4 regions of the Paenibacillus agaridevorans genome follow, and region 1 is predicted to be linked to each of the others. Evidence: predicted binding sites of a transcription regulator. Region 1 holds the regulator's gene; each other region holds the start of a gene.
What was found. Region 1 encodes Rex, which represses fermentation and respiration genes when NADH is low (regulators of the CRP and FNR family bind a similar motif). Its sites were predicted from a motif close to TTGTGAAATATTTCACAA; they were not measured.

Region 1 (7,620 bases):
CCGCCAATCTGTTCGAAGGTAAATGATGTCGACTTCACTTCCTTCCGTCCTTCGCCGCCAGATAATGCAGCGAGCTTGCCTTTGCCTCGCGCCATAAACAAGAGTACGCCGGCAATTGCAGCCATCAAGACGAATGGAAGCACGTTATAGCCTTGCATCTGCAAGAATACAAGGCCGACGATGACGACTCCGATCCCGATCTCCATTCCGTATTTGCGCATTACCACACCTCCATCGTATTAGGCGTTCGCGGCAACACCACGTATTTGGCCGTACCTTCTTGCTCTGATCGGATCGTAATATATACATTGTTCTCATCCATCTCCGTCACCGTCGTTACGCCATCCATGCCGGCGACGGCTTTCTCCATAGCTGCAGGAATCGTGGAGTAGGCCTTCGTCTCCATCGCTTCCGCGATTTCGAACATCGCGCCGTACCAGAGCTGTTCAAGTTGTTCATTGGGATCGCTCTCCACTTGTACCATCACCTTCTTGCCCCCGGCGACGCCAGCCGTTTGTTTCACCGCGTTGCCGTAAGTTTCCCGAAGGCTGGCATCTGCAGACAATTTCAGCTTCACCTTTAATTCTTTTTGTCCAATCTCAGGCTTTGATGCTTCCGCTACTCCGTTCATCTCTTCCAGTTTATCGGCAAGAGGCGCGGCGACGACCATCTGCTTGTACAAGGCGAAACCTCCGAACAACAGTACGGCAGTGACAACAACGGTAATCGCTAGCGGCAATACGCGCGGTTTTCTCATCTCCTAACCCCTCCAATGTATAGTATTTATATATAATATTTATCTATCAACTCGTCTATACGATAGTATATCACATTTTGCAGCTAATTTCGGGGTGTAAAAACAGGAAACGGGACCATGGAAGGTCCCGCCTAATTTTATGATATGGTTTTATGAAGAAGGCAGCCGATAGGAATCGATTAGCTTACCATCTTTGTCGAAGGTATAAAAATCATAGAAGTATTGAACGCCTCCATCGGAAGCTGCAGAATAATAAATCTCCCATGCCGGAGCTCCCCGGAATAATCCGGCTTGTACCCGAACGATATTCGACCCAGGTTTGCTTGAACGGAACTGAGCTTTGAGCTCATCCTCGCCGAGCACGTCGGAAGCGTCGACGGTAAGCGTCGTTTCGTCGCTGCGCAGGAATACGTAATGATAATCATCCTGTTCCCCTGCGCCGAAGCCTACCCATACGGTCTCGTCCCAGATATGTTTGTTCAGCCGTTCTACATTCGATATTTCCCCCGTTGCGACGATTCGCTGCTTCGCTTCGGCTTCTGCCGACCAGTGCGGCAGCTGTATATCGCGGTAATAAAGCCCTAACCAGATCAAGAAAGTCAACAGGGCGGCGCTAACCAGCCAGATCCACTTGGCCGGTGTCATAAACGGACGTCGTTTTCTTTCCGTGGCGCGCATTAGCCGTTAAGCAGCCGCTCGAATGCGGCTTGCGCTTCCTTGCGAATTTTTTCTTCGTCCAGCAAAGTGCATTGTCCATCCTTCACGACTTGTTTGCCCCCGACCCACACATGGCGAACATCCTTGCCCGATCCCGCATAGACAAGATGCGAGACGATGTCAGTGAGCGGGAAGTACTGAGGCTGGTCGATGTTGACGGCAGCCATATCAGCTTTCATCCCCGCCTTGAGCATGCCGATCTCCTTCTCCTTCCAGATGGAAGCCGCTCCGAGCGATGTCCCAAGCTTAAGCGCCTCCGTAGCCGGTATGGCAGTGGGATCTCCGGATACGCCTTTGTGCAGCAAGGCTGCCATTGTAATTTCCTGGAACAGGTCCAGATTATTGTTGCTGGCCGCGCTATCCGTTCCGAGACCGACCTTGACGCCGGCACGAAGCAATTCCGGAAGCCTGGCAATGCCGCTGGCCAGCTTCAGATTACTCACTGGATTATGCGCTACGGAGACGCCGTTCTCTGCTAGCATTGCAATCTCCTCGACGTTCAGATGAACGGCGTGGGCGACCAACGCAGGGCGCGAAAAGAAACCCAGCCGATGAAGATGCTCAACAGGCCGAACGCCGTAATCCCTAACGTTCTGCTCCACTTCTGCACGAGACTCGGACATATGCGTATGAAGCGCCAAAGAATGATCATGGGCTGCTTGTACAAATTTTTCGATATATGCGGGAGGGCAAGTATATGGCGCATGCGGCGACAGCATGGTTGTAATTCGGCCGTCTGCCCTGCCGTTCCACTCCAAAGCGAATGCAATCGCTTCCTCAAGCTTCGCTTTCTGCTCCTCTTCCGAGCATAGGCCGATAACGCCGCGCATCAAAACGCCGCGGATGCCGGATTGCTCCGTCACCTTCGCGACTTCATCCATTCGATCATACATATCGAGGAAGGTCGTTGTTCCCGTACGAAGCATCTCGACGATGGCCAGGGCTGTGCCGGCTCTCGTATCCGCCGCAACATAACGGCCCTCCATCGGCCACATTTTCTGCTCCAGCCATACCTGCAGATTTTGATCGTCCGAATATCCGCGAAGGAGCGACATCGCCGCATGACCATGCGTATTAATAAGTCCGGGCAGGAAGGCCAGTCCTTTGCCATCCAGCTTTTCTACGCTTTCAGACAAGCTTTGCGGCTCAGGTTCCTGCTCGCCGATATATGTAATGGCATCGTTCGAGATGACCATATGACCTTTAATGACCGGGGTCGAGTCGTCCATCGTCACGAACAAGCCATTTCTAATCCATAGCTGTTTCATCCGAATCTTCTCCTTCATGGTTCAAATAATACGCGAGGCTAAGCAGTTCCCTTGTGAAATCGGCATTGTGAATGCGCACTTCATCCGGTACGCGCAAAATCGCTGGGGCGAAGTTCAAAATGCCTTCTATCCCCGCCGAGACGAATTGATTTACGACGTTTTGAGCTTCGAACGCTGGGACAGTGATGATGCCGATCCGAATTTTTTGCTCCGCAATCGTTGCGACCAGCTCGCTCATGGGTTGAACGACCAAATTGTTGATATTCGTTCCGATCTTGGCAGGATGGTCGTCGAACACAGCCGTTATTTTCATATTGTCCTTGGAATATTTGTTGTAATTGCATAAGGCATGACCCAGATTGCCGGCTCCAACCAGCGCGACCTTGATCGTCTGGTTCACCTTGAGTATTTGACGAATGATTTCGATCAAATAGACAACGTCATAACCAATGCCTTTGCGTCCGAATTCGCCGAAATACGCGAGATCCTTACGAATCTGAGCCGGGTTAAGATCAAGCTTAACCCCAAGCTCCTGCGAGGATACCGTCTGGATCTCGCGGCTGTCCAGCTCGTTAAGCACCTGCAAATAGATAGGGAGTCGGCGCACGACCGCTTCGGATATTTTGGTCTGCTTCAAGTTGTTGCCTCCTTCGTAGCTTCTGGTTCGCTCGCCGCAGCGCTGTCTTTTCCCAGCCATTCTCTAATTCTAGGCACCATCTGATCCGTAAACATCGTTTCGATCTTGGGACCTGGCAGCGAATAGAGAAAATGTTTGCCGTAATAAGCATCGATAACGCGCGTATCGTAGATGATGACAATGCCTTTGTCCTGCGAGGTGCGGACAAGTCGGCCGAATCCTTGCTTGAACCGGATGACGGCCTGCGGGATGGACAGCTTCATAAACGGATTCTGCTTTTGTCGCTGCAGTTGCTCCGCCTTTGCTTCTTGGAGCGGATGATTAGGAGGCTGGAACGGAAGTCTCACGATGGCAAGACAGGTAAGCGCTTCGCCTGGAATATCGACGCCTTCCCAGAAGCTGCTCGTTCCCAAAAGCACGGATTCCGGCTGTTGAAGGAAACGTCTCGTCAGCTTGGTTCGATTGCTGCTGTCGATCCCTTGTCCCAGCAAGCCGATGCCTGCCGCGGCCAGACCTATTTTCATAAGCTCGTGAACTTGCTTCAGCATCTTATAAGAAGTAAAGAGCACCAGCATTCGCCCTTTTGTCTCTAGAGCGGCATCGACCAGCGAAGCCGCCAGCTTATCCAGATACGCGTCGTTTACATATGCGCCTTTAACCACCGGGAAGTCGCGAGGGACCATCACCAGCGCCTGTTCCCTGTAACGGAAAGGAGACGGCAACTGCACGGTTTTGAGCTTGCCTTGCGTCTCATAGCCGTGGAGGCCTAGCTGTTCCTCTGCGTACTGGAAGGATTTCTGCACCGTTAATGTCGCGGAGGTCATAATGATGCTGTCTTTGGCGTCAAAAAAGTACTTTTGAAGCTGTTCGCTAACATCGACGGGTGCCGCGTACATATGCAGCGATCGGTAGCGGTATACCGCGCTGGCTTCCATCCAGAAAACAAAACCGGACTGCTCCAGTTTCATAAAGATACGAAGCTCGTCTTTTAAACGCGTCAAATCCCGGATGGAACCGTTAAGATCGGTAATCGTTCCCTGAACGGAGAGATCATCGACCCGCTCCTTGATGTCGTTGATCATTTTTTCCATCGTCTTGATAACACGCGCTAACTCGACATAAATATTATTCTCGACGCCGCTCGCATCATCCCAGCTTGCAGGAAGCTCGGAATGATGGAGTCTAAGGACCGATGATGAAACCGCGCCATTATCAGTGGCGCCTTCAGCTCCTTCGCCCATCATTGCGTACAGCATCTCGAATAATTTGTCCCAATGCTCCCTGATCTCCTGAAAGATCGGGATGATTTCATCAATCGTCTCCGTCCATGCTTGTACATGGTCATCGCCTTCATTCTGCAGCTTGGAACGCAGTAAAGGCAATAACCCTGTTCGATTGTCCTTAAACAACCGGGTCGCAATATGTACGAGTGAGAAATAATTCACGTTCATCCCCAGATGTTTGCCCGCCACTTCCTCTACGTGATGAGCCTCGTCAATAATAAGATGAGAATACGCGGGCAGCAGGCGATGATCGGCCTGCACATCGGTAAATAACAAGGAATGATTCGTAATACAGACGTCGGCAACGTTCGCTTCATGTTTGGCACGATGGTAATAACAGCGCTTAAACCATGGACAAGCACGATTAAGACAGGAGTCCGCATCGCTGGATACCGTAGACCAAAAGTCAGAGCCTCGGCTGCCGAGGTTCAACTCCTCCTGATCCCCTGTCTCCGTTTCTCCTAACCAGACGACCATCTGGGATGCCGTAATCGCATCTTCTACAGGAGAAACCAAATCCCGGGCGTTGACCTTGCCCTCGAATTTGCGCAAACATAAGTAGTTCCCTCTCCCCTTAAAAATGGAGGCTTTTACGGGAAACGGAAGCACGTCGGACAGCAGCGGCAAATCCCTGCTTCTCAGTTGCTCCTGAAGATTGATCGTATGCGTGCTGACGACGATCTTGCTGTCGCTCTGCACGCCGTAATACAGGGCCGGGATCAAATACCCCAGCGACTTGCCCGTGCCCGTTCCTGCCTCAATCAAGAGGTGCTGATCGGCTGCGAGCGCTTCGTATACGTGATGAAACATCAGCTTTTGCGGCTCGCGCTCTTCGTAATCCGGAAAACGTTCTTGAAACTTGGCACGAACGGCATCGAGATAAGCCTCGAAGTTCATGTCCTTCGGTATTGCCGAGCCCGCTCCATTAGTCCTGGCAGGCTGTTCTTCATTCCATTCTCGCGCCTTAAGAGCAAATTGCCGGTAATAATCCACTTCATTGGACTCGAACACGACGGTTCGCTCCATGAGATTAAGATTGACGTTAAGGAACCAATGCAGGTCCCTGGATTCGTCGATCAACGCAACGAGCCGCTGCAAAGTAAGCAGCGGCAAGGTGCAAAGCTTGCCCACAGCCTCGATAAAAATATGGGCAGTCGCAAACGCGTCGCTATCCGCGCGATGATGATGATCATGCGTAATGCCGAACGCTGCCGCTACAACGCCTAATTGATAAGATGTAATCGTCGGATATAATACTCGCAGGAGTTCGATCGTATCCAGCTTGCGGCCGGTGAAAGGCAAATATCCGCATTTCTCCAGCGCGCCGTTTAAGAAACCGGCATCGAATCCTACATTATGGGCGACAAGAACGGCATCATCCAAGAGAGGAATAAGCTTTAGCAGCACGTCGTGCAGCTCAGGCGCGTCCGCAACGGTCTCTTCCTCGATGCCGGTTAATTGCGTAATGAACGGGGGAATAGGTACCGAAGGTTTCACAAACGAGCTGAACGTATCGACGATCGCCATCTCTTCCGATACAATGACGATGCCGACTTGAATAATGTCGTCCTCTGCGCTATGACCCGTCGTCTCCAAATCCAGCACTGCGTATTTCATCCATCTTCGTCCCTCTCACAAACAGCACAACTCCGTGCTTCCGAAATATAACGATAATTGCCCAGGCGATTCCTGGCAGGATCGCAAGTTATTTAATGGATCCGTAAAGCTCGGATAAACTTCGTAAGCTTTGCGGAACAGCCTCTCCGCATATGCCATGTTCATCCGAACTGCGTGAATACACCCAAGGGCATTATATCCTAAAGCGACCCACTTCGGAAAGTCCGACATCACAACAAGCAGTTGGAAGTGACGCTGCGCTTCGTTCCAATTCTGCAGATGCATCTGGCTCATTGCCAGATGAAGTCTTGCCAGATTGCATTCGGGCGCCATGGCAATGACGGTCTGGAATAAAGAAGCTGCTTCGGCGAACATAAATAATTTATAATAGCCTTGTCCTTTGCTCATGAAGGGCTCCGCAGCTTCGGGAATTTCCAGATCGCCATAGGCGCATGGCTGTTTCTCGCTGATTGTGATTGGATAATTTACGCCAGCAGCTGTATATCCCGAATTCGGGTTTTTGTCTGCTGGATCCTTATCCTTACCCGCTGGTAGCACGGGAAGTTTTGGCAGCGGCGCTCCTCCAACCGGGGCACTTAAGTCGAACGGACCGCACTCGTCTTGAAAATCGGTGAATTTTTCCTCGAATTGAAGCCATTCCTCGATAAAGGCGTCGCTTGTTTTTTTGAGCTGCCGAATCTGCTCCAGGTACTGACCGCGCTCCTGTTCCGTGGCCGAGTTGTAACGCTCTTTAATCCCGTCAAGCCATTCGTTCATCGAAGAGAACATATGCTGTATCATACCGCATCCCGCCTTCGCTTTGGATTAAGGAGTGATACGGTCATTCTTTGTTCCGACGAGGTTTTTCATACGGCATCCCAGACGTTACATAAACGAACCACTTCCAAAGTCCAGTTCGTTACAGGATCGTAGCGTGAAGCTCTTCGGTGAGCACCTGGACCGGCTTGTTCTCATCATTTAGAATCGTCACGATCGGCTTATGGACGCGCGCCTCTTCCGTGGACATGGACGCATAAGAAATAATGATAACCTTGTCGCCCGGCTGAACCTGCCTTGCTGCCGCTCCGTTCAAGCAGATAACGCCCGAACCTCTCGGCCCCGTAATTACGTAGGTTTCGAATCTGGCTCCATTGTTATTGTTTACAATCTGAACCTTCTCGTTCTCCAGCAAATCCGCTGCTTCCATCAGATCCTCGTCAATCGTAATACTGCCTACATAATTCAGATTCGCTTCCGTCACCGTCGCCCTGTGAAGCTTGGATTTCATCATCGTTCTGAACATAATCATTCACCTCCGCCAATCTTGGATGTTTCGAATAA
Region 2 (7,620 bases), 1.9 Mb from region 1:
GGCGCTGCTATACGCGATCAACGGAGGCAAGGACGAGAAGCTTGGCATTCAAGTGGGGCCAGTCATGGCGCCGATCACATCGGAGGTGCTGGATTACAGCGAAGTGATGGCCAACTTTGATCTCGTAATGGATTGGCTGTCCAAGCTGTACATGAATACGCTGAACGTCATCCACTACATGCATGACAAATACGGCTACGAGCGCATCGAGATGGCGTTGCACGACCGGGATATCGTCCGGACGATGGCTTGCGGCATCGCGGGCTTGTCCGTTGTGGCGGATTCGCTCAGCGCAATCAAACACGCAAAAGTGCGGCCAATTAGAGACGAGCGCGGCATTGCCGTCGACTTCGAGATTATCGGCGACTATCCGCAATACGGCAATAACGATGATCGCGTAGACGACATAGCGGTTTCGCTTGTAGAAGGTTTCATGAATCGGCTGCGCGGTCACAGGGCGTATCGCGATGCGATTCCGACGTTGAGCGTGCTGACAATTACGTCGAACGTCGTCTATGGCAAAAAGACGGGAACGACGCCTGACGGCCGCAAAGCCGGAGAGCCGTTCGCGCCAGGGGCGAATCCGATGCACGGCAGGGACCGCAAGGGCGCCCTCGCTTCGCTGGCTTCCGTGGCCAAGCTGCCTTACGAGCACAGCCTGGACGGCATATCGAATACGTTCTCGATTATTCCCAAGGCGCTTGGGAAAGAAGAGGATGCTCGCCATCGCAACCTGTCCGCGCTGCTCGACGGTTATGCCGCTAGCGGCGGCCATCATCTAAATATCAACGTTTTCAATCGCGAGCAGCTTCTGGACGCGATGGAGCATCCGGAGTCGTATCCTCAACTCACGATCCGGGTCTCGGGTTACGCGGTCAACTTCATTAAGCTGACAAGGGAACAACAGCTTGACGTCATCGGGCGCACATTCCACGGAGAAATTTAGATTTTGCATGCGATAGGAGCGTGGCACTCATGTCAGGACGAATTCATTCGATAGACACTTTTGGAACGGTGGACGGACCGGGTATTCGCTTTGTCCTGTTCATGCAGGGCTGCGCCTTGCGCTGCGGCTTCTGTCACAATCCCGATACTTGGGACACGGCGGGAGGAAAGCAGGTGGAGGTAGAGGATATTCTTAGCGAGATTGAACCGTACTTGCCATACTACCAGGGTTCGGGAGGAGGCATTACGGTAACGGGAGGCGAGCCTACCCTGCAGGCGCCGTTTGTCGCCAAGCTGTTCAAAGCATGCAAGGAGAGGTACGGACTTCATACGGCGCTGGACAGCTCCGGCTTCTGCGACCCTTCTCATGCAGGGGAGCTGATGAGTTATACGGATCTTGTGCTGCTGGATCTGAAACAGCTTCATCCGGATAAGCATGTCCGGTTAACCTCGCAGCCCCATGATCGCATTCTGAAATTCGCAAGCTGGCTGTCGGAAATCCGCAAGCCGGTCTGGATCCGCCACGTCCTAATACCCGGATATACAGACGATAAAGAGGACTTGAGCCTGCTGGGGCAATTCGTGGGCGAACTAAGCAATGTCGAACGGCTCGAGCTGTTGCCGTACCACGAGATGGGCGTGTACAAATGGGAGCGGCTTGGCAAAGACTATCCGCTGGCAGGCGTGCGGCCGCCCGATGAGGAAGAAGTCAAACGGGCGCGTCGCATCATCGAGGAGTCCGCCCGCTCAGTCGGGACGGCTCATGCTTGACAGGGATCCTCGCCATCCGTCGAATATTCAGGGAGATTCCTCCCGTTTAATCAGTGCATTCCCCGATGCGGCTGCCGCGGTCCATAGCGTATGATAAATATAGAAGAAACGTACGGGAGGGATTGGCGTCATGACAGTGACTGCGGGAAGACAGAGCGGATTCGGAGCGATATTGACGGACGAGAGCTTCGAGAGGCTGCGGGGCATCATGTACATCAAGAACGTAGAGAAGGGCAGCTGCCTGTTTTGGGAGGGAGACGCAGCCGACAAGTTGTTCTACATTTTCGAAGGTCGAATCAAATCGACGAAGATGTCTGACGCAGGCCGTTCTTTGACCCTCTATCTGCATCAAAACGGAGATCTCATCGGTCAGATGGAGCCTTTTAAAGATTCCACGCACAGCACCTCTGCAGAGGTGACGGAGGATGCCAAGGTGGGCGTTATTCAGCGCAAGGATCTGGAGACTCTGCTCTGGCAGCATGGCGACCTGGCTTTGGAATTTATGAAGTGGATGGGGCTGATGCATCGGCTGACCCAGACGAAATTCCGTGATCTCATGTTGTTCGGCAAGACCGGCGCCCTCTGTTCGCTGCTGATCCGTCTATGCAATTCTTACGGAGAAGAGAACGAAGAAGGTATCCGGATCGATCTGAAGCTCAGCAATACCGAGATGGCGGACATGATCGGCGCAACCCGCGAGAGCGTCAACCGGATGCTTGCCGATCTTAAAAAGGAAAATGTGATTACGTACAAAGACGGTCACTATACCGTTAATCGGATTGAATACTTGAAGGAAGTATGCTGCTGCGAGAATTGTCCGAAGGAAGTATGCCGAATGTAACGTAGTTGGGAGTGCGTGTCCAAAAGTCCGGTTTAAGACTTTTTGACCAATCTCTAGAAGTCCCCGCCCGCAGACAGCCGGCGGGGACTTCTCGTTAACGATGCGGCCGGGCGCATACCCAGGTGGGGACAAGCGAGGCTTGAGAGGAGGAGCAATTGTGGAGTCATGGGAAGATCTAAATGGTTACGATAGGTTGGCAACGGCGCTGGAAGATGCTGCACGGGAGCTAGGAGGCGATTTTGCGGCATTGGCGAAGTTTGTCTTCCCCGAGCGGAGAGGCATATGGATCGGCACTTATGGTGCAAGCAGTTCGCGCCTTGCGCGAATGGAGCTGAGATCGGGCTTGGGTGTAGGCGGCATGGCTATTCGGCTCGGAGTACCCTATCAGGCAAGCACCGAAAAAAATGCCCATATGCTTGGCGAATGTCCCGTCATGCTGGCAGAGCGGCTGGCAGCCGCGATCGCCATTCCTTTGCCTGCGCCCGCGAACGAATACGGAAGCAGCGTTCTTGTGGTTGGCAGAAGGGAGGAGGCACATTCGTTTGAGGAGATAAAAATTCGGCAAATTTCCTCCAAAATGCCTTTATGGATTGAACTATCGGCACTCTGGCGGTATGATGGGGGGAAATGGAATGTCATGATGAATGGAGGAGTGGGATGATTAGGATTGTCATCGTGGATGACCATGCCATGGTTCGTTCCGGCCTGAAGATGCTGCTTAGCAGCAAGGGAGAAATCGAGGTCGTGGCAGAAGGCGCCGACGGAGACGAAGGCATTCGGGCGGCGATGGAGCATCATCCGGACGTCGTCCTTATGGATCTGAGCATGCCTCAAGGGAAAGACGGAATTACAGCTGCGTCGGAGCTCAAAAAGCTGCTGCCCGATGTGGCTGTTCTTATGTTGTCGATGCACGACGATTCGGAATATCTATTCCGCGCGATTGAGGCGGGGGCATCGGGGTACGTTCTAAAGAGCGCTCCCCACGAAGAGCTGCTGAACGCGATTCGCACCGTATCTTCGGGGGCAGCTTACTTGTATCCGTCGGCAACCAGGCAGCTGATGAATCGTTATGTGGCTGGCGCGAAAAAGGATGCAAGCGACGCCTTCGACTCCTTGTCGGAGAGAGAGAGGGAAGTGCTGTCCCTTGCGGCCAAGGGGTATGGCAATAAAGAGATCGCCGAGCTTCTCTTTATTAGCGTGAAGACGGTAGAGTCTCATAAGAGCAACGTCATGGAGAAGTTGGGACTGAAGACCCGGCCGGAGCTGATCCAATACGCTATGAAGAAGGGACTGCTGCAATTTGACTAAAGGCGAGAATGCTGGGGAGAACCTTCAAGGCAACAGAATGATTGCGGGGCGGGTCGACGCTTTGTTGTCCCAGCTGGCAGACCATGTAAGTGACGTGAGGTTCCGCGAGGAGCTGCGCCAGTCGCTCAAGCAACTTGCGGACGTGAAGTTTGCGCTCGATGAATCGTCGATTGTAGCCGTTACGGATGCGAGAGGCAAAATCGTATACGTGAATGATAAATTTTGCGAAATTTCCAAGTATCCGCGCGAAGAGCTGATGGGAAAAGATCATCGGATCATTAATTCAGGTTATCATCCCAAGTCATTTATGCGGGAGCTTTGGGCGACGATCGGTTCGGGCAAAGTATGGTCGGGCGATATTAAGAACCGCGCCAAAGATGGATCGAATTATTGGGTCAATACGACGATTGTGCCTTTTGTCGGCGAGAACGGAAAACCGTATCAGTATTTGGCCATCAGAAGCGAGGTTACCCGTCTCAAGAAGGTGGAGGAAGAGCTGAAGGAGACTCTGGAGAAGGTGTTGACGATCCAGGAGGACGAACGCAAGAAGTTTTCCAGGGAGCTCCATGACGGCATCGGACAAAGCTTGTTCTCGTTGCTCATCCAGTTGGATCGCGTTATTGCGAATCCGGATCGGGAAGTCGGCGATTTGCGGTTCTTGCGGGAAAATGTAGCCGGCATCATCGAGGAGGTCCGCGGTCTTGCATGGGAGCTGCGCCCATCGGTATTGGATGATATGGGCATTGAACCGGCGATTCGCTCGTACATCGGCAATTATGAGTCGCATTACGGCATCGAAATCGATTTTAAATGCAAGCTTGCGACCCGTCTCGGTATCCGAGTCGAGACGGTGATGTATAGAGTTATCCAGGAGGCGCTGACGAATATCGCCAAGTATGCAGACGTGTCCGATGCCGCGGTATCGATTCTTGAAGACAGCGAAGAGGTTGTAGTCCGGATCGTCGATGATGGCGCCGGCTTCGATACCACTGCAGTCTCTGTAGGCGTAGGACGTTTTAGCATGGCGGAGCGGGCCCGGATAGCCGGAGGCAGTCTTAACGTGGAGTCGGAGCTTGGCAGGGGGACGATCGTTACGCTCAGAATTCCGCATTCGCGGAAAAATTAATACATTGTGATTTAAATCACATACCCATTCAAAATCGTAGCTTATAATAAGAATCAAGAAGGAGGTTGAAGGCCATGAACAAAACGGCTTTCGTCATCGGATGCCAAGGAATCCGCTTCGCCAGAGTCAAGCGGCGATCCTGCCGCAGAAAATCGCAAGAGTCGTATTCGTCTAAATGACGGATTCCTCTACTCAATAATGTGAAATAAATCACATACTATACTATGGGAGTGAACAATCATGATGAAATGGTTGAGAGAAAATGTGTACGCTGCTGGTATCGTAACGATTGTAAGGTTGATTGTCGGCTGGGCTTGGCTGGATGCGGGCTTCCATAAACTGAAAGGCGGCTTTGACGCAACAGGATACTTGAAAAACGCCGTTGCCAACCCTGTCATGGATAAAGCAACGAACGAACTGGTGTATCCGACATTCACCAAATTCATCGAGCACTTCGCATTGCCTAACGTAAAGCTCATTAACATCTTGATCCCCGTCGGTGAGTTCCTGGTCGGCGTAGGGTTGATCGTCGGCGGACTGACGGCGGCGGCCGCTTTCTTCGGACTCGCGATGAACTTCATGTTCCTCTTCGCGGGAACGGTAAGCACGAACCCTTGGCTGGTACTGCTGGGCGTAATCGTACTCCTTGCAGGAACCAACGCCGGCAGATTCGGACTTGACCACTACCTGCTGCCGATCATTCGCAAAGGCTGGCTTCGTGTAAAAGGCAGAGGCGGAGCGGCGGGAACGGGAACAGGTGCGGGAGCGGGCGGCAAACTGAACGGCAATACGCTCTAATAAGATCACAATTCAAGGAAGCGGAGGCGTTGAACATGACTGCACAGGCAAAGAACGAGGACGTCGACAACGAGCTGACCCAATTCATGCTGCATCATTGCTATACCTGTCCCGACGCGAACGAGTGCGACACGGAGGCCAGATGCCGGGCTTGCATGGAGGAGAAGCGAGAGAAGAGGGAGGAGGAAGAGGGAAGGCAGCTGACTCGAAATCAATTAAAAGAATACGCGCTGTAAAGCGCGAAGCGCCTCAAGAGGCCAAGGGAAACCACGGCGCCTGAGGCGCTCTTTTTTTATCGTACATTTGAAAATATCGCGGATTCTGATAAACTATTAGCTATAGGTAAATTGAAACAGGAGGAATAGGACATGTATGAAGCAATGGTATTGTTACACGTGTTAGGAGCAGTCGGAATGGGGTTTTATGTCGTGCTGCCGATTATGCTGGGGGGAGCCTCCAAAAGCGACGGGAACGGACAAGCCGGTTTGGCGAAGGGACTATTATCCGCCAATCGCATTGCGCAATACTTTCTCATTGTGCAGCTGCTGACGGGCGGATATCTGATGTCCCAAGGCGATTACGCCGTCGCATGGATGATTATCATAACGCTCTTGTTTCTTGGCATTGCCGCTCTCGGCGGAATCGCATCCAAGCCGCTTAAGGGAATCGTATCGGCTATCCAGTCGGGTCAAAGTACGACAGCTTACGTCAATAAGGCAAAGATCATGAGCTTGATTATTCTCGTGCTATATGTAGCAATCGTTTATTTTATGGTATTCCGATTCTAAAATCATAATTTGAGTTGTCAGTACATTGAGGGGGAAGTTGCCGTGCGTGAGGGTTCACCACAGATTGTAACGTTCGGAGAGACAATGGCTCTCTTTATGCCGGAGGAGCACAAAGCGATTGAGAGGGCTTCCAAGCTGGAGCAAGGATTCGGAGGCGCGGAAAGCAACGTGGCCATCGGACTCGCGAGGCTGGGTGCCTCCGTAGGCTGGTTCGGCGCGCTTGGCAACGATCCGTTTGGCAAGCTGATCTTGAAAACGCTTCGCGGCGAAGGCGTCGATGTATCCCGCGCCAATCTAAGCGGCGAAGCACCGACAGGGATGATGTTTCGCGAGCATGTGGCGGGCCGTCTCGCCGTCCATTATTTCCGCAAACATTCGGCTGCCAGCCGCATGCGTCCCGAGGATCTCGACGAGGACTACATCCGCGGAGCAAAGCTGCTTCACATCACCGGCATTACGACCGCGCTCAGCGATAGCTGCCGCAGTACGGTCCGCCGCGCCATAGACGTCGCCAAGGAAGCGGGCGTGCAGATTAGCTTCGATCCTAACCTTAGGCTGAAGTTATGGTCCATCGAGGAAGCTCGCGAGACCTTGCTGCCGCTTATACAGGAAGCGGATTATTTCCTGCCGGGCTGGGACGAGCTGAAGCTGTTGTATCAGACCGACGATTACAAGGAGGTCAAGGCCAAGCTTGCAGAGCTTAAGGCAATCAGCGTAGTGAAAGGAATGGGAGACTCGACGATTGTGCTTAATAAAGGCGAAGAGACATCCGTTCCCTTCTACCCTGCGGAGCAGGTTGTGGATACCGTCGGCGCAGGCGACGGCTTCTGCGCGGGTTTCCTTGCGGGTCTGATGAAGGGCATGTCGCCCGTAGATGCCGTTCGTCTCGCCAGCATTAACGGATCGCTCGTCGTTCAGATGCGCGGCGATTGGGAAGCGTTGCCGGAATGGGAAGTCGTGGAGCAGCGGATGTCGGCGAAGGCGTGGGTGGAACGCTAATGACGACGGAGCTTACCGGAGGTTCCAAGGGCCAGCGACGGAGG
Region 3 (7,620 bases), 4.0 Mb from region 1:
CGCCCCAGCCCTTCAAGCGTTTTAGCATAATAGTAATACGAATCCGCATACCTAGGCGATTTGGCCATCACCTTTTCGTACATCCTTGCCGCCTCGTCCAACCTGCCCAGCATATAGTAATTCTGCGCCAAGTTATCCGTAATGGTCAGATCGTTGTCGTCGTACTCATAGGCTTCCTCATTAAACGCAAGCGCAGACTCCAGATCGCCTTTCAGCAGCTTGAAATACCCCAGGTTTCCGACCACCGTCACCGTTTTATAATCCTGACAGATTTCCTCCAGCAGCCGAATCGCCTCGTCCTGCCTGTTCAGCAGCCAGTACGCGGTCGCCAGATTGGACTTAGCCTGCATGCGAACATCCGTTGATGTAGCGACCTGCAGGAGCTTCTGCAGCACTTTCTCCGCCTTCTCCCGCTCCCCGACCTTCATAAGCAAAAATGCATATTGAATATGATGCTGAGGGTTGGCGTTTTTCGATTTATACGCCTTCTCCAGAAACGCCAGCGCTTTATCCATGTCCCCCTGCGCATAAACCGCATTGCCCCTCAAAACATACCACGTCGAAAGATTGGCGTAGATCAGATAAATCAACAGTCCGGCAATTAACCCGATTCCAAGCAACCAGTGCACCTGAAATCCAATAACAATGACAATGAATACTCCAGCCAGTATAAGCAGTACTTTCACGATTTGCGGCACTGTCCTTCACCTTCTCCCTCAAGTCTAAATCAGCCACAATAAGTATTTCTACATAAGTCATTCTAACTCTTTTCAAAAATAATAAATAATTTAATTTGGCATGTTACAATCCATGTATGAAGAACAGTTGGAGTGTGACGAAAATGAGTAAACGAGAACAACAAAAACAACAACGCCGCCAAAAAATGATCCAGACTGCAAAGGATTTATTTTTGGAGCAAGGCGTGCAAAATATACAAATGCAGGATGTTGCGACTGCTGCCGACGTTGGAATAGCAACCTTATTTCGCTATTTCCCTAAAAAGGAGTATTTGGTTATTGCCGCTACGAATGCGATTACGGATGAAATGGCCGCGAATGTAGGACGGATTGTCGAGAAAACAATTTCCGCATACGAAAAAATCGAACAAATTCTGGATTATTATATAGATGGATCCAAGGATCCCCAGCTTCGTTTGGCAAAGTTTTTCGAGTCCTATCATTTATACGAAAAAATAGCGGCAGAATCGCCCGAGCAATATGCGGAATATTTATTAGCACGAAGTAAACTAGCCCAAATTTTATTAACATTGGCCGAGCAGGGCAAGCAGGACGGCTCATTGAGACCGGATGTTGATTTGGATGTGTTTATCATGACGATGGTGCAGAATTTCAGCATATTCACATTCAAATCAAGCCTGGCCAACCATGATGCCACTCTTTCGACGTTGCTTTCGGCGGACAAGCAGCTTGCGATGATGAAGGATGTATTTTTACGCTATATTCGGGCATCCCAATAACGGGCGTATAGATTGACATTCCAACGGGAAAGTTGTTTACTAGTAAGTGTGAATAGTGATAGTCGACTATCACTTTAAGCGAATCTATTTTAGGAGGGCTTATTATGAGTCGCTTATCAGGCAAGGTAGCCATTATTACAGGAGCAGCGCAAGGTATGGGCGCGGCACATGCAAAATTATTTGTAGAGCACGGCGCAAAGGTTGTTTTAACCGATCTAAATGAGGAAAAGGGGCATGCATTTGCATCCGAGTTAGGCGAGAATGCTCTATTCGTTAAACAAAACGTAGCCTCTCAAGAAGATTGGACAAAAGTCGTCGCGAAAGCCGAAGAAGCTTTCGGTCCAGTAAACGTATTAGTAAACAACGCCGGCATTACGATGGCTAAAAATATGCTTGATCTTACAGAAGAAGAATACCGTCGCATCGTAGACATTAATCAAGTGTCTGTATTCTTGGGCATGAAAACCGTGGCAGCTTCGATGATAAAAGCTGGCGGCGGTTCGATCATCAACATCTCTTCGATGAACGGCCTGGTTGCCGGTGCCGTAGGTTACACGGATACTAAATTCGCAGTGCGCGGCATGACAAAAGCAGCCGCGATCAACCTGGCGCCGATGGGCATTCGCGTAAACTCCGTACATCCAGGCGTTATTGCAACGCCAATGGTTGTACAAGAAGATACAAAAGCGGCTGTAGAAGCCTTCTCTCAACACATTCCATTAAAACGCGTAGCCCAACCGGAAGAAGTATCGAATATGGTATTGTTCTTGGCTTCCGACGAGGCTAGCTACTCTACAGGATCGGAATTCATTATCGATGGCGGGCTAACTGCACAGTAATAAGGTTCGCGGTATTAAAATGGCCGATTTTCTACCGGGGTAGAAAATCGGCCTTCTTTAGGAGCATGTTGAGAACTGCTTTTTACACTCAGTAAGGATTCGTAGCAATAAAACTCGCCGTCTTCACGTAGATGCGCGGATTTAGCTTTAACTGATTGACGATTACTTCCGCGATGTCCTCCGCTTGCATGAACTTCGAATCGTTGTTTTCCTTGATCAGATTGAGATCAAGCGCCAGATCCGTGGCGACCGTACTAGGGTTCAGAGCCGTTACGCGAATATTGTTGCGACGAACCTCTTGCGCTAACGATTCCGTGAAACCGATCACCGCGAATTTCGATGCGCTGTAAGCGCTGGAGGTAGCCGCTCCGCTCAATCCGCTGGTAGAGGAAATATTAATAATATCCCCGCCTGACTTCTCGATCAATTGAGGCAGCACCGCACGCGTGACATAATAGGTGCCTAGCAGATTCGTATCGATGATCCGTTTCCACTCTTCGGGGTCCATATCCAATACGGAGCCAAATGTCGCGATTCCCGCATTATTGATTAGAATGTCCGCGGAGCCCAGCTCGCTTCTCAGAGCTTCCACCGCGGCTTCCACTTGCTCTTTGGAGGAGATATCGGCGGTTGCATAAGCTGCTTTAACGCCCAGCCCTTTCAATTCGTCGGCCACTTCCTTTAAGGAAGCCTCGCTCCTGGCAACCAGGCCAACGTTTACGCCTTCTTTCGCTAATGCGACAGCCGTCGCTTTGCCGATCCCTCTTGCCGCTCCTGTTACGATTGCTACTTTTCCTTCCAACGATTGCGCCATTGTGCAGCTCCTCTCCATTCTGTACTTACATTATAACAAAGAAACAATTTCATCCATAAAGCATTGTAGCGTGCTCGATATATAGGAGTCTTTACGCCATATAAAAATGGTCGTAATTTCATGATAAGGTTCCGGTACGCTATGACCATACACGGTGCCCTTGACAATCAGATCGGTAATGGATGATTCCGGAATAATCGTCATTCCTATTCCTGCAGCGACGCTGCCTATAATCGTTCCGAACGTTCCGAATTCCATGATCTGCTTCGGGATAATCCCCTCCGCCTTCATCCAGCTTTCAAGTCTTTCCCGATATCCGCAGCCTTTATTGTACAGCAAGAGAGGCTTTTCCGTTATTTCCTCGATACGAAAGCTTTCTCCTTTGGTTACGAGCACCAGCTTTTCTTGAAAAACCTCAAGCTGTTCGATTAAAGGATGCCTGATGGGGCCTGTAACAAAAGCTCCATCCAGCTTCATATCAAGTACTTGTTGGACCAAGTCATCGGTAACCCCGGTTTTTAATGATAATTCAACATTGGGATACTTGCCATAATAAGAGGATAGGATGTCCGGCAGTGCATTCACCGTCTCCACGATCCCGATTTCCAGGACACCAGAGGGGTAGGACTTATCTTCGAATAGATGTGCCATCTCCTCCATCCTCGACAAGATTTCCCTCGAATGCTCCAACAACCGCTTTCCTTCCGGGTTAAGGATCATCCCGCGTTTATGCCGATAGAACAATGGCGTCCGAAGCTCTTTCTCCAGCAGCTTTATTCTTGCCGTGACATTGGATTGCACGTAGTTTAGCTCCAATGCGGCTTTACTGACACTACCATGCGTTGCAACCGCCTGGAATATTCTCAAATCATTAAACTCCAATGCAACCTCGCCTCTGTTCTCCAATGGAAACATGTTTTTCAAGTATCATTATAAATGATGAAGAAAGTAATTTTCAATCATTTTACTATATCCATTCTCCTTCCTATAATGAGTGATGTACAAAGGATTGGGCAGAATTTCTATAGGGAGAGGCTACACATGCTAAACAAACAAGTCATCATAGGTTCCATTCTCTGTCTCATCGCCAGTATGTCATGGGGAGCGATGTTTCCTGTTGCACACATTGCGTTGCAGCAAATTGATCCATTTTATTTTTCATTTATCCGATATTTTGCCGTGGGCGTCATTCTTAGCGTGCTGCTTTGGATAAAAGAAGGGAAAACGGCATTCCGTCTGGAAGGAAAGGGCAAGACTCTATTGTTTTTTGGAACGATGGCATTTGTGGTCTATAATATGGCCATTTTCTTCGGGCAGCAGCTCATGGGGGAATCCGGGACAATCGCCGCCTCCATTATGGAAGTGCTCATGCCGATGATTTCCGTTATGCTCTTGTGGATCACAACCAAAAAAGCACCGAATACATACACGCTCACAAGTGTAGGTATCGCGCTCGCCGGCGCTTTGCTCGTTATTACCAATGGGAAATTGACATTTTTTATGATGGCCGGGCAACATCTTGTTCCTTTGCTTCTGATTTTCACGGGAGTTGTGGGATGGGTCGTGTATTCGATGGGGGAGAGCCGATTTAGAGATTGGTCGATCCTGCGTTATTCCACACTCACATGTTTGCTAGGAACTGCAGTGTCTTTCATTATCGTTATGCTTGCTTCCGCCTTTGGGTTGGTTCCCGTTCCTGGCTGGCACACGATACTTTCGATTAAATACGAAATGTCCTTTATGATTCTACTGCCAGGGCTTGTAGCCCTGCTGTGCTGGAATTCAGGGATCAAACGGCTATCGCCGCTTAACGGCATCTTATTTATTAATTTTGTTCCAATTACTACATTCGTCATTATGGCCTTTCAAGGCTATCAGATTAGCAGCTACGAATTATACGGCACGCTGCTCATTATCTTTGCCTTATTACGGAACAATATGCACCAGAGGAAAGCACAGCGGTTAAAAGACAACAAAACCTATTCCGCTAGCCCTGTAAAAGAACGATCAGAGGCAGCGCTCTGATCGTCCTTTTTTTCGATGAAGTTTTCTCGGAATTGGTTTATTTAACTAACAGTCCCGCATCTGTTGTCGGATTTTTGGGTTTGCGATGGAAGAGACGATCAAGCCCTTTGTGCATAAGCGGAAGGACGTAACGATCTAATCCAAAGCGGCCAGCGTTCGTGCCGGCGAAGATGACCATCAATCCAAGAAGCAGAAGCCACGGGTTCGTGCTTACGGTACCTGCGAACATAAACATGAAGTTCATTAAGGCTCCGAAGAATGCGGCGGTAAGCGTTAGTGTACCAAGGATGAGTCCAAGTCCTACCAGGAATTCTCCCCATGGTATAGCGACGTTAATGAATCCAACGTTCGGTAATGCAAAGTGTTCTACAAATGCAGTGTAGGTAGGGTAAACCGCTTCGCCTGTAGCTTTATCAAGCACCGGGTTGTTTACGGCCGCGTTGAGGAAACCCGTTGCATCGAAAGGCGTTGCTCCCGTAATTTTATGCCATCCGGCGTCCAACCATGCGAACCCAACTACGAAGCGAACAATAGTGACTAGAATACCAGCGATTTTATTCTCTCTCCAAAATTTTAACATGAAACTCACTCCCGTTCTTCATTATTAGCAGCGGTATTAACTTTGGCGTTAGATCAGCTTCAATCTCGCTGATGGTTGAGATCGTTGTATATGATTCATCAGGATCACCGTCCTCGTTAGTTTCGATTGATGATTGCTTCTTGTTGATGTCTTTATTATAGAACGTAAAAACGGTTGACATTGTGATTCAAATCACAAAGTTAAGGGGTAATATTTGATCAATTTGTGAATAGATTCACAATGATCGGCGTGTAACGAAACCGACACCAATTGTCACATACAGCACGTTGCTCAAGAAGGCAGCAGTGGATGACAAAAAAAAGGAGCTAAGCGAGAACAAGCCGCTTAGCTCCTTGGTTTCTTGCATGTATTATCCTTTTTTGTTCACTTAGCATCAAAGCATTAAGGCTTCAATACGGATACGAGAGTTTCGTTATCCCCGGATATGACCGTCACTTCGGGCGGTAATTTCAGGTCTTTTACGAACAGCGTTTCTCCGATTTCCATCGCGCTGATGTCGAGCTCGACCACGGACGGCAAGTTCTTAGGCAAAGCCTCCACTTCCACATAGGGGTCTTCGACCTGCACGACTCCCCCCGACTTTGTTCCAATAGGGCTGCCCAATAGCTTTACCGGAAGCTTCGTACGAATAACTTCGCCCGACTGAACAAGTTGGAAATCTACATGCAGCAGCTCGCCGGTCACCGGGTTGCGGTGAAGGTCCTCCAGCAATACCGTCAGGGAATAGTCATCTGCCAGCTTAAGCTCGATAAAGCCGGAGCCCCCTTTCTTTAGCCACTTTTCAAATTGCTTGGTGGATATATGAATGATTTCGTTTTCTGCGTGTTTTCCGAATACGACCCCGGGCAAACGACCCTCCCGACGTAAATTCCGCAGTCCGGAAGATTTCAATCGCGGACGTCTTTCTGTATGAATGCATGCAGCCATGCTCTACCTCTCCTTTACATGAGTGATTTTAGCGCTGTAATAGCAGCGGTTGAACCTCCCCGGCACGGGGATAAATAGAGAAACATAGCATCACAACCTCCATGTCCTTTCGGATAGATAGACATACATTAAATGTAAAAACCCGCAAATACAGACCAAGGCACCCCACTCCTAAGAGTGGAATGCCTATGGGTTTCATTCACCATATCATAGATTGTCAGCCGTGTCGATACGCTCCGGCAAAGGATTGTTATCCGCAAACAAATCCGGATTATCCTTGAGCATATCCGTAATGACCTCCGCCACCAAAGCTGCATCACATACCCTAACGACGGCATCTCCCAACCGCCCTTTATACATCGCTCCCTTGCGTTCAAGCACTTCGTCCACTTTCCAAAAATGCTCGGACCACGATAGCCCGCAATGTCTGCGGGAAGGCACAGGGATTTCGGTTCCATCAGCCAAAACCGTATACAGCATCTGGTGATCATCCGTTAGTCTTCCGGGTATATCCACCCATTCCTCGACGCCATGAATAAAGGTGTTGCGCTTTAAATCGACTCCGACCAACATAATCGTTGCTTTCCGGTCAAGCAGCTTCCCCCAACTGGAGCCTCTGGCGCATGGAGTATCGAAATGATGGTCGCTGTTTGTAAATGCAAGTGCATCCCTCCCCAGCGCCGCCACGGAATGAGTGGGATGCCAAGAACGCGCCACGCCCGGCCTTTTGCGAAAAAGTTCGGGCAAAATGCCGACGCAAACCGGCGACTCCTCCACGTAGAACCTCGGATTCTCAGCATTTATATGCGACCATGTATGAGTGGGCAACACTAGCAGCCCATCCTTCATATAGTCGGACAACACGTCCAGGACCGTGTCCGCGCCGCCATCGACTTGTCCCAGACTTTTCATCGACGAATGAACCAATAACGTGCCA
Region 4 (7,620 bases), 2.7 Mb from region 1:
GCTCCTGCGCATCGATAACTTTTGCCGCGCGATTGTTGGGTACCCGGAACGAAAGGCGGCGCTGGCGCAGCCATGGGCGCAGGAAGCGTCGTTCGTCGGCGAAGTCCCGACGCTAGAGCTCAGGTTCACGGTGCATTCGGACATCCGCTGCGAGAACGCCGGCCTGGCTTTGGAGAATATCGATGGGACGGATATTATCGTTAATGGCATAAAGCTGAGCAAGGAGAAGCAAGGCTATTACGTGGACCGCTCCATTGAGATATGCAAGCTTCCCCCGCTTGAGCCAGGAGCGAATACGATCGTATTAAGCCTGCCTTTCGGACGCAAGACGAATGTCGAAGCCTGTTATTTGCTCGGCTCCTTCCGCGTGGAGACGGCCGGCGCAAGATCCAGAATCGTTGCTCCGTCAGCCGACGGCTACTTCGGATCGCTGACGAAACAAGGCATGCCGTTCTACGGCGGCAACGCCTTCTACTCGTTCGAGCTGGAACTGGAGCAAGGCGGATACGAACTTCAGGTTACGAAGTTCAGAGCTCCGCTCCTGGAAGTGCATGTAGACGGGAAGCCGATCGGAGAGATACTATTCTCGCCGTACGTTGTCCAGTTCGACATTGATGAACCCGGCGTACATCGCATCGAAATCAAAGCTTACGGAAGCCGGATCAATACATTCGGCACGGTGCATAACTGCGACGAGCGAGAGGTGTATTTCGACCCTAATGCCTGGAGAACCGTCGAAGACGGTTGGGCTTACGAATATCAATTAAAGGACACCGGGATCGGCAAGGCTCCCGTGCTCAGACGAATCGCGCAGAACCATTCCAGTCATGGAACGAAAGGATTGTGAGTCATGAAAGCCATTCATATTGCTGAACCGCTATCCGTCAAGATGATTGATGCGTCGATGCCGGAACCGCAAGGGAACGAAGCTTTGATTCGGGTGAAGTCGGCGGGAATATGCGGCTCCGATATCGGCGCTTACCGGGGAGTGAACCCGCTGGTCAGCTATCCGCGCACGATCGGCCATGAAATCGCGGGGGAAGTTGTCGCCATCCCTCCTAACGATAAAGGGATTCGTCCGGGGGACAAAGTGATCGTGGATCCTTATTTATACTGCGGCCAATGTTATCCCTGCACAATCGGCAGAACGAACTGCTGCGAGCGCTTGCAGGTGCTGGGCGTTCACGTGGACGGAGGCATGTCGGATTACTTCTGCCATCCGGTCGACATGTTAGTGAAGGCGCCGGACGACATGGCCTGGGATGTCATGTGTATGGCGGAGCCGTTGACTATAGCCTTGCACGGCCTGCATCGCACTCGTCTGCGGCAGGGCGAGCACATCGCCATTATCGGAGCGGGAGCGATCGGTCTTCTTGCCGCGATGGCCGCCATCCAATACGGAGCGGTTCCGATCGTCATCGACATCGTGCAGGCGAGGTTGGAGCAAGCGCGCGCCATGGGCGTTCAGCATGTCGTAAATTCATCGTCGGAGAACGCCGAGGAGGCGATTCGACGTATAACCGGCGGCAGAAAAGCCGAAGTTGTACTCGAGGCTTCCGGTGCAAACGCGGCGGTCCGGATGACGCTGGATCTTGTCTCCCATGCAGGGAGAATCGGGCTTACCGGATGGCCCAAGCAGGAGACGCCGCTGCCTACGGATTGGATTACGAGAAAAGAAGTCGATATCGTCGGATGCCGTACGAGCGCCGGGGAGTTCGAGGAAGCTGTCGAGCTTATCCATTCCCGCAAGGTGGATGTTCGCAAGCTCATTACCGCGACCGTTCCTATGGATGAGGCCGCGCGGACCATACAAGATATCGAGCGCAACCCGGATCGTTATCTCAAGGTGATCGTTATGCTTTAGCTCATGATACAATAGGCACTATAAGGGGTGAGAGGGTTGTTTATCTGGAATGGGACAAGAATCGTATGCACTGTTTTGCCGCTGGCCGCCGCTTGGCTTGCTTTAGCGGGCTGCGCGAGCGGACCAGACGATCAAGCGGCAGAGCCATCCGTCGCAGGCGAACATCGCATTACCGTATCGATGTACGACCGGGGCAACATTCCCGAAGAGATGGGAACTCCCACGCAGAACATGTGGGTAGACTGGGTGCGGGACAACTCGGGCATCGATGTCGAATACGTCGCCATTCCACGGGGGGAGTCGGTGCCCAAGTTCAATATTTTATTGGCGTCGAACGAAGCTCCCGATCTCATTACCGAGTACGATTCGGAGTTTATCCATAAACTGTACAATCAGAAACAGATCATGCCGATAGACGAATTGATTGAGACCTACAGTACCGAATATAAGCATGTGCTCGAGAAATTTCCGATCCTGAAGAAGCTGTCCACGCAACCCGATGGGCATATGTATGCCGTGGGAAGGGTGCAGGGGTATTTCCCGTTCACGTATTTGTTCATTCGGGAGGATTGGCTGGATAAGCTGGAGCTAGACGCGCCGCGCACGACGGAAGAGCTGCTTCGGACCGCGATCGCGTTTGCGAAGCAGGATCCGGACGGCAACGGGTTGGACGATACGCAGGGCATCAACATGAGCGGATTCGCGCCCGATGTGATCAACAGCATGTTCCAGAACATGAGCTGGGTATTGGAGGACGGAGAGATCGTACGCGATTGGGAACGGGCGCAAGCGGCGTTGCAGTTCAAGAAAGCGTTGTTCGATGCGGACGCGATCGACAGGGATTATTTGACGGACAAAAATGGAAGAAAGGCGGAGCAGGATTTCTTAAAGGGCAAGATCGGACTTTATGCGTTCGCCGGAAACGCCAAGGAGATTTACGATGCGTATGCGCGGCTTCGCAGCAACGTCCCGGAAGCCGTTATCGCGCCGATCGCGCTGCCCGCAAGTCCCTTCGGACAATTCAGCGCGCAGTTTAACCCCCCCTTCCAGCTTAGCGGCGTTATCAATGCAAAGGCGAACGATCCGGTCAGCGTCATCCGGTATATCGACTTCATGAGCAAGGAAACGACGGAAGCAACGTTTAAGCACGGACTCGAAGGCGTGCATTACCGGCTGGACAATGGCGTTCCGGTGACGATCGACAAGGACAAGTACGACAAAGAGGTGTCATGGCTCGGCGACTTCCGCACAATCGGGCCGCAATACCATACGACTGAATTCGAGAAGTACAAGCAGGATATGGATCTGAACAAGCCGTTCGACCGGGAAGTGGACGACCTGCTAAGCGATGCGCTCGGGCTGTATATCAGTCCCGAACGTCCCTACGCGGGATTTACGCTTGATCGGTATATGCCCGCATTGCCGAATGAGATCGAATTTATCGATTCCAATGCCGAACGCGCCATTCTCGATATATGGAATCGGGCGATTCTGGGCGGCGAAGCCTATTCGGCCGAACAAGCCGTGCAAGATGCCCGCAAGGCCTGGGAGGACGGGGACGGGGCTCAAGTGGAGCAATGGTACAGGGACTGGTACAAGGAGAATAAAGACAAGTGGGTATTCACGGAAGACTTGTACGATGTCCGAATTCGCTCCGAGTTCGAAAAATAAGAGAATTATCGCAACTTCTGTTCAACGAATCGCCGCAAATCATGTGATTGGTATCACAACCTTTCCTTGCAAGGGTTCATTATAATGAAGACGAACCTAATGAGTGAAGGGGATGAATCGTATGATAACCGTAATTCAAAGCGAACAGCGGGTTGGCGATATCGTCGCGCAATATACTCAAGCAAGCAACGTTTTTAAGGAGCTCGGCATCGATTTCTGTTGCGGAGGCAAACAAACCTTATCCGATGCGGTTCGAAAGAAGAGACTCGACGAGGAAGAGGTTTTGTTTCAACTTAACAAGGTTTGCACCGAGTCGCGGCCGGCATGGCCTTTGGATTGGAAGCAGGATGATCGGAAATTGACGAAATTAACCGAGCATATTATTCTTCAACATCATGATTTTCTACGCAAAGAGCTTCCTGTTTTACGTGATTTCGTCAATAAGGTTGCTCGGGTGCACGGCGAGGTTCATCCGGAATTGAAAGAGCTGCAAGTCTTATATCATCAATTAAGCGCGGAACTGCTGGAGCATCTGAACAAGGAGGAGCAGCAATTGTTCCCCGCGATCCGCAAGGCCGAAGAAGAGGGATCGGCGAGCGCGCTTCTAGCTGCACTTCAAATATTGGATGCCCTTGAGGCTGAGCATGACGAGGCGGGTGACCTCCTTAGCCGCATGCGCGAGACAACAAAGGGCTATATGCTTCCAGAGGAGGCGTGCATGACGTATACCATTACGTTCCGTAAATTGGAGGAGCTGGAGAGCGATATGTTTACCCATGTACATCTGGAGAACAATTTGTTATTCCCTGCTCTTGCCGAATTAAGATAGCTTTTTCGCCATGCTTCCCCTATATTTCTCGGAATGAAATAAAAAAAATTGAATCTGGCATATCACTGCGTTACAGTGGTAGCGAGGATAATGAATAACGGGCAGGGGGAACGGTCATGACATGGCGATACGACTTCGGAACGGAGAACGAGCCGAAGGAGGGCTACATCAAGATAGGGGCGGATGCCCTCTATCATGCTGAGCAAGGTTATGGGTTCGGGGACACATCGAAAGTGGCGGGCATCAGACGAAGCGGCGAACCGTTTGTCGGAGATTTCTGCATCCCGTTCGATTCGGTGTTTCTCACGGATGTGCCGGACGGGAACTATATCGTTAGAATCTGTATGGGGGACGAGTTGGCTCCTACGGTTACGACGATTCGAAGCAACGGAGAAAGGCTTATGCTTAGGGATGTCCGTACGGTTGCGGGACAACATACGTGGCAACAATTCGGTGTTAACGTGCAGGGAGGGCAGTTTCGGATTCGGTTCGAAGGCATCGCTCCCCGCATTAACGCGCTCGAAATTACGCCATCATCGGAGCAGATTACCTTGTTCCTGGCGGGGGATTCCACGGTGACGGACACGGAGCTTGGGGGATTGCCGCAATCCGGCTGGGGGCAGATGTTATCGTATTGTTTCCGTCACGACGTAGCCATCGCGAATCATGCGAGGGGAGGCCGAAGCTCCAAAAGTTTTATCTCTGAGGGACGCCTGGACGTTATCGCGGAGCTGATCAAGGAAGGCGACTATCTGTTCATCCAGTTCGGCCATAACGATCAGAAGACCGACGAGGAGCGGCATACGGACCCTAGGACGACCTATCCGGAATATCTCATGAAATACGTGGAGACGGCGCGGTCCAAAAACGCGATTCCGGTGTTGATTACGTCCGTCCATCGGCGCCGCTTCGACGAGCGGGGCAGGCAGCTGGATACGCATGGCGAATATCTCGACGCCGTCCGAGAACTCGCCGCTGCCGAGGGCGTCGCCCTGATAGACCTGGCGGAGAAGAGCAAGGCATTGTTCGAGGAACTGGGTCCGGAAGGGACGAAGTCCGTCTTCCTTTTCGGAGCGCCGGGAGAATGGATCAACTACTCCAACGGCGTGCAGGACAATACGCACTTCCAGGAGCGGGGCAGCCTTCGGATCGCGCAGCTGGTCGCTGAGGGCATTCGGGAGCTGAATTTGCTGCCGCTGGCGATATTTTTGAGGTAGCGTTGGCCGAAAGGAGAACGCTAGCCGAGTTCGAATAACGGTTTTGCATGTCGGCACCCTTGTTTTTTTGACGGATTATCTGACGGATCTGCTTCTTGAACAAGGAACAAGCCTCTTCTCGCGGGAAGAGGCTTGTTCTATTTGGCGATAAATCCTACCTCGACCGGCTTGACTTCCGTAAAAGAGCGTTCCATCGCCAAAGCGAGGCGAACATCGGCTAATGCTTCGGTCAAGGAGTAGAAGGAGACGCCTTGCCGCAGGTAGGTATCCATCTTGACCAGTGCGTCTGCTATGCCGATCTCCTCGTCGGAGAGCGGATAAGGGCTGAACGGGTTCCGATACAAGACATTCGCGCCCGCTCGGATCTCGAGCAGCGACAGGGGAGACAAGCTGCCCTCCTGTCCGTTCTGTACGCGTTCGAGGCTTAAGGATTCGAACAGGCCGGGCCCCGTCTTACGCACGAGGGCATTGTCCCGGATTTCGCCCAGCGTACCGCGAATCAAGATTCGATTGGCACGAATCTGCGAGAAATATTGCGAACGAGAGAAGTCGAGTACGGCGCTCTTGCCCGAGCTGAAGCGAAAGATGGCGATCTCTTGCACCTCTTCGCCTTCCCGGTCATCCGGAACGGTCTGATCCCGATAGGGGACATCGCCGATGGGCATGCTGAATCGACTGCCAATGATCTCGCAAGACTGTGCCGGGTCGATGGCCAACCACTTCCGAATCAGGCTGACGCCGTGATAACCATGACCAGCGGATACTTGCACGTGGTGCACGTCGCCGATGGCGCCGGACTGCAAGCAGGCGGTACGGGCTTGATGATGAGGCTGCAGCGGGTATTGCTCGGCGACCTGAATGCGGGCATCCGACGAGGCGATCGCCGTCAGTTGATCGAATTCGGTCAAGTTCGTTGCGGGCGGCGTTTCGGCCAGCACGGGAATTCCCGCTTGAGAGAGCTCCGAGAGCCAGGCGGGGACGCCGTTTTTGGACACGGCGAGTACGAGAAAGTCGCTGTCTCTCGCCAATTCATCGGCAGAACGGTAGACGGCGACATTCCACTTGGCTAACAGCTCTTCGTATTTCTCGGGATGACGCAGCAGGATGCCGCTCACGCGGAACCGATGGGGCAGCATGGCTGCAATGCGGAGGTAAAAGGTTGCCCGCCATCCGCCTCCAATTAAGCCGAACGTAATTACAGGTCGCATAATGATTCCTCTTATTCGTTGTATTTGTACCTCTATTCAATACATGCAATCCTCATCCCACAAATCACTCGCCTATCTGCCACCACTTCTCACCAATCAACCGCCTGTTTGCCTCCACTTCCCGCCATTCGACCGCCTGTTTGCCTCCACTTCCCGCCATTCGACCGCCTATTTGTTTGCGCGTCTCAGCAGTCGTCGGCAACGATTTGGCCCTTTGCGTATTGTTTGGGTGTGACGCCATAAGTACGCTTGAACATGCGGATAAAGTAGCTGGCGTCCATCCCCAGCTTGTCGGCGACGCGATCTACCGTTATCCCCGGATAATCTTGAAATAACTGCACGGAGCGCCGCATGCGCAGCTGCAGCACATACTGTTGCGGAGTCATGCCATAGTTGGCCACGAACAGCCGGTGAAAATGCTGAACAGAGTAGCCGGCGGCTCTGGCCACGTTGGACAGCAGCAATCGCTCGTCATAATGATCGTGGATAAGCTTGACGGCGGCTTGCAGGGCGGGATTGGGCTGATCTGTCGGGTAGATCTTTTTGGTCGATTGCGCGGCGGGATGATGTCCCTCCATAAAGGTGAGCAGCAGGTCGTACAGACGCCGTGAAGCCTCGTAGGCATGCTCTCCGCCTTTGTTGATCGTATGCCAGATGCCCTCGAGCTGCAGCCAAAGCTCGTTGAAGTTAGGCGCTTCTCCCGCAAACAATACGAGATCGTCCATTTGCGACATCAATGCGTCCGCCATGCCGCCTCCGAAGGCGACGAAGCCCAGATGCCATACTTCCTCCGATTCGTCGTCGGAGCGGTAGCGGTGGCCGGTATGAGCA

Region 2: a site for Rex is predicted at 5,190-5,207, ahead of KJW29_RS03180 (DoxX family membrane protein). Genes of this name have one in related genera too.
Region 3: a site for Rex is predicted at 5,959-5,976, ahead of KJW29_RS26960 (DoxX family membrane protein). Genes of this name have one in related genera too.
Region 4: a site for Rex is predicted at 3,577-3,594, ahead of ric (iron-sulfur cluster repair di-iron protein). Genes of this name have one in related genera too.

What each region holds. Positions count from the first base shown of each region.
Region 1 covers NZ_CP075889.1:2,691,313-2,698,932, forward strand. The annotation lists gene KJW29_RS11165 (AAA family ATPase) at 1-221, opposite strand, end outside; gene KJW29_RS11170 (hypothetical protein) at 221-757, opposite strand; gene KJW29_RS11175 (hypothetical protein) at 908-1,402, opposite strand; gene KJW29_RS11180 (amidohydrolase) at 1,435-2,748, opposite strand; gene KJW29_RS11185 (redox-sensing transcriptional repressor Rex) at 2,723-3,379, opposite strand; gene dinG (ATP-dependent DNA helicase DinG) at 3,376-6,279, opposite strand; gene KJW29_RS11195 (tetratricopeptide repeat protein) at 6,295-7,080, opposite strand; gene panD (aspartate 1-decarboxylase) at 7,199-7,582, opposite strand; gene panC (pantoate--beta-alanine ligase) at 7,585-7,620, opposite strand, start outside.
Region 2 covers NZ_CP075889.1:787,328-794,947, forward strand. The annotation lists gene pflB (formate C-acetyltransferase) at 1-946, shown strand, start outside; gene pflA (pyruvate formate-lyase-activating protein) at 976-1,716, shown strand; gene KJW29_RS03160 (Crp/Fnr family transcriptional regulator) at 1,847-2,557, shown strand; gene KJW29_RS03165 (hypothetical protein) at 2,715-3,218, shown strand; gene KJW29_RS03170 (response regulator transcription factor) at 3,215-3,865, shown strand; gene KJW29_RS03175 (PAS domain-containing sensor histidine kinase) at 3,903-4,991, shown strand; gene KJW29_RS03180 (DoxX family membrane protein) at 5,232-5,789, shown strand; gene KJW29_RS03185 (hypothetical protein) at 5,825-6,025, shown strand; gene KJW29_RS03190 (hypothetical protein) at 6,158-6,577, shown strand; gene KJW29_RS03195 (sugar kinase) at 6,620-7,576, shown strand; gene KJW29_RS03200 (DeoR/GlpR family DNA-binding transcription regulator) at 7,576-7,620, shown strand, end outside.
Region 3 covers NZ_CP075889.1:6,720,044-6,727,663, forward strand. The annotation lists gene KJW29_RS26930 (tetratricopeptide repeat protein) at 1-698, opposite strand, end outside; gene KJW29_RS26935 (TetR/AcrR family transcriptional regulator) at 815-1,477, shown strand; gene KJW29_RS26940 (glucose 1-dehydrogenase) at 1,582-2,316, shown strand; gene KJW29_RS26945 (3-ketoacyl-ACP reductase) at 2,405-3,130, opposite strand; gene KJW29_RS26950 (LysR family transcriptional regulator) at 3,161-4,012, opposite strand; gene KJW29_RS26955 (DMT family transporter) at 4,172-5,155, shown strand; gene KJW29_RS26960 (DoxX family membrane protein) at 5,193-5,735, opposite strand; gene KJW29_RS26965 (50S ribosomal protein L25) at 6,138-6,683, opposite strand; gene KJW29_RS26970 (AAC(3) family N-acetyltransferase) at 6,891-7,620, opposite strand, start outside.
Region 4 covers NZ_CP075889.1:7,297-14,916, forward strand. The annotation lists gene KJW29_RS00025 (glycosyl hydrolase family 2 protein) at 1-847, shown strand, start outside; gene KJW29_RS00030 (alcohol dehydrogenase catalytic domain-containing protein) at 851-1,864, shown strand; gene KJW29_RS00035 (extracellular solute-binding protein) at 1,901-3,535, shown strand; gene ric (iron-sulfur cluster repair di-iron protein) at 3,657-4,364, shown strand; gene KJW29_RS00045 (rhamnogalacturonan acetylesterase) at 4,481-5,581, shown strand; gene KJW29_RS00050 (Gfo/Idh/MocA family protein) at 5,719-6,789, opposite strand; gene KJW29_RS00055 (AraC family transcriptional regulator) at 6,975-7,620, opposite strand, start outside.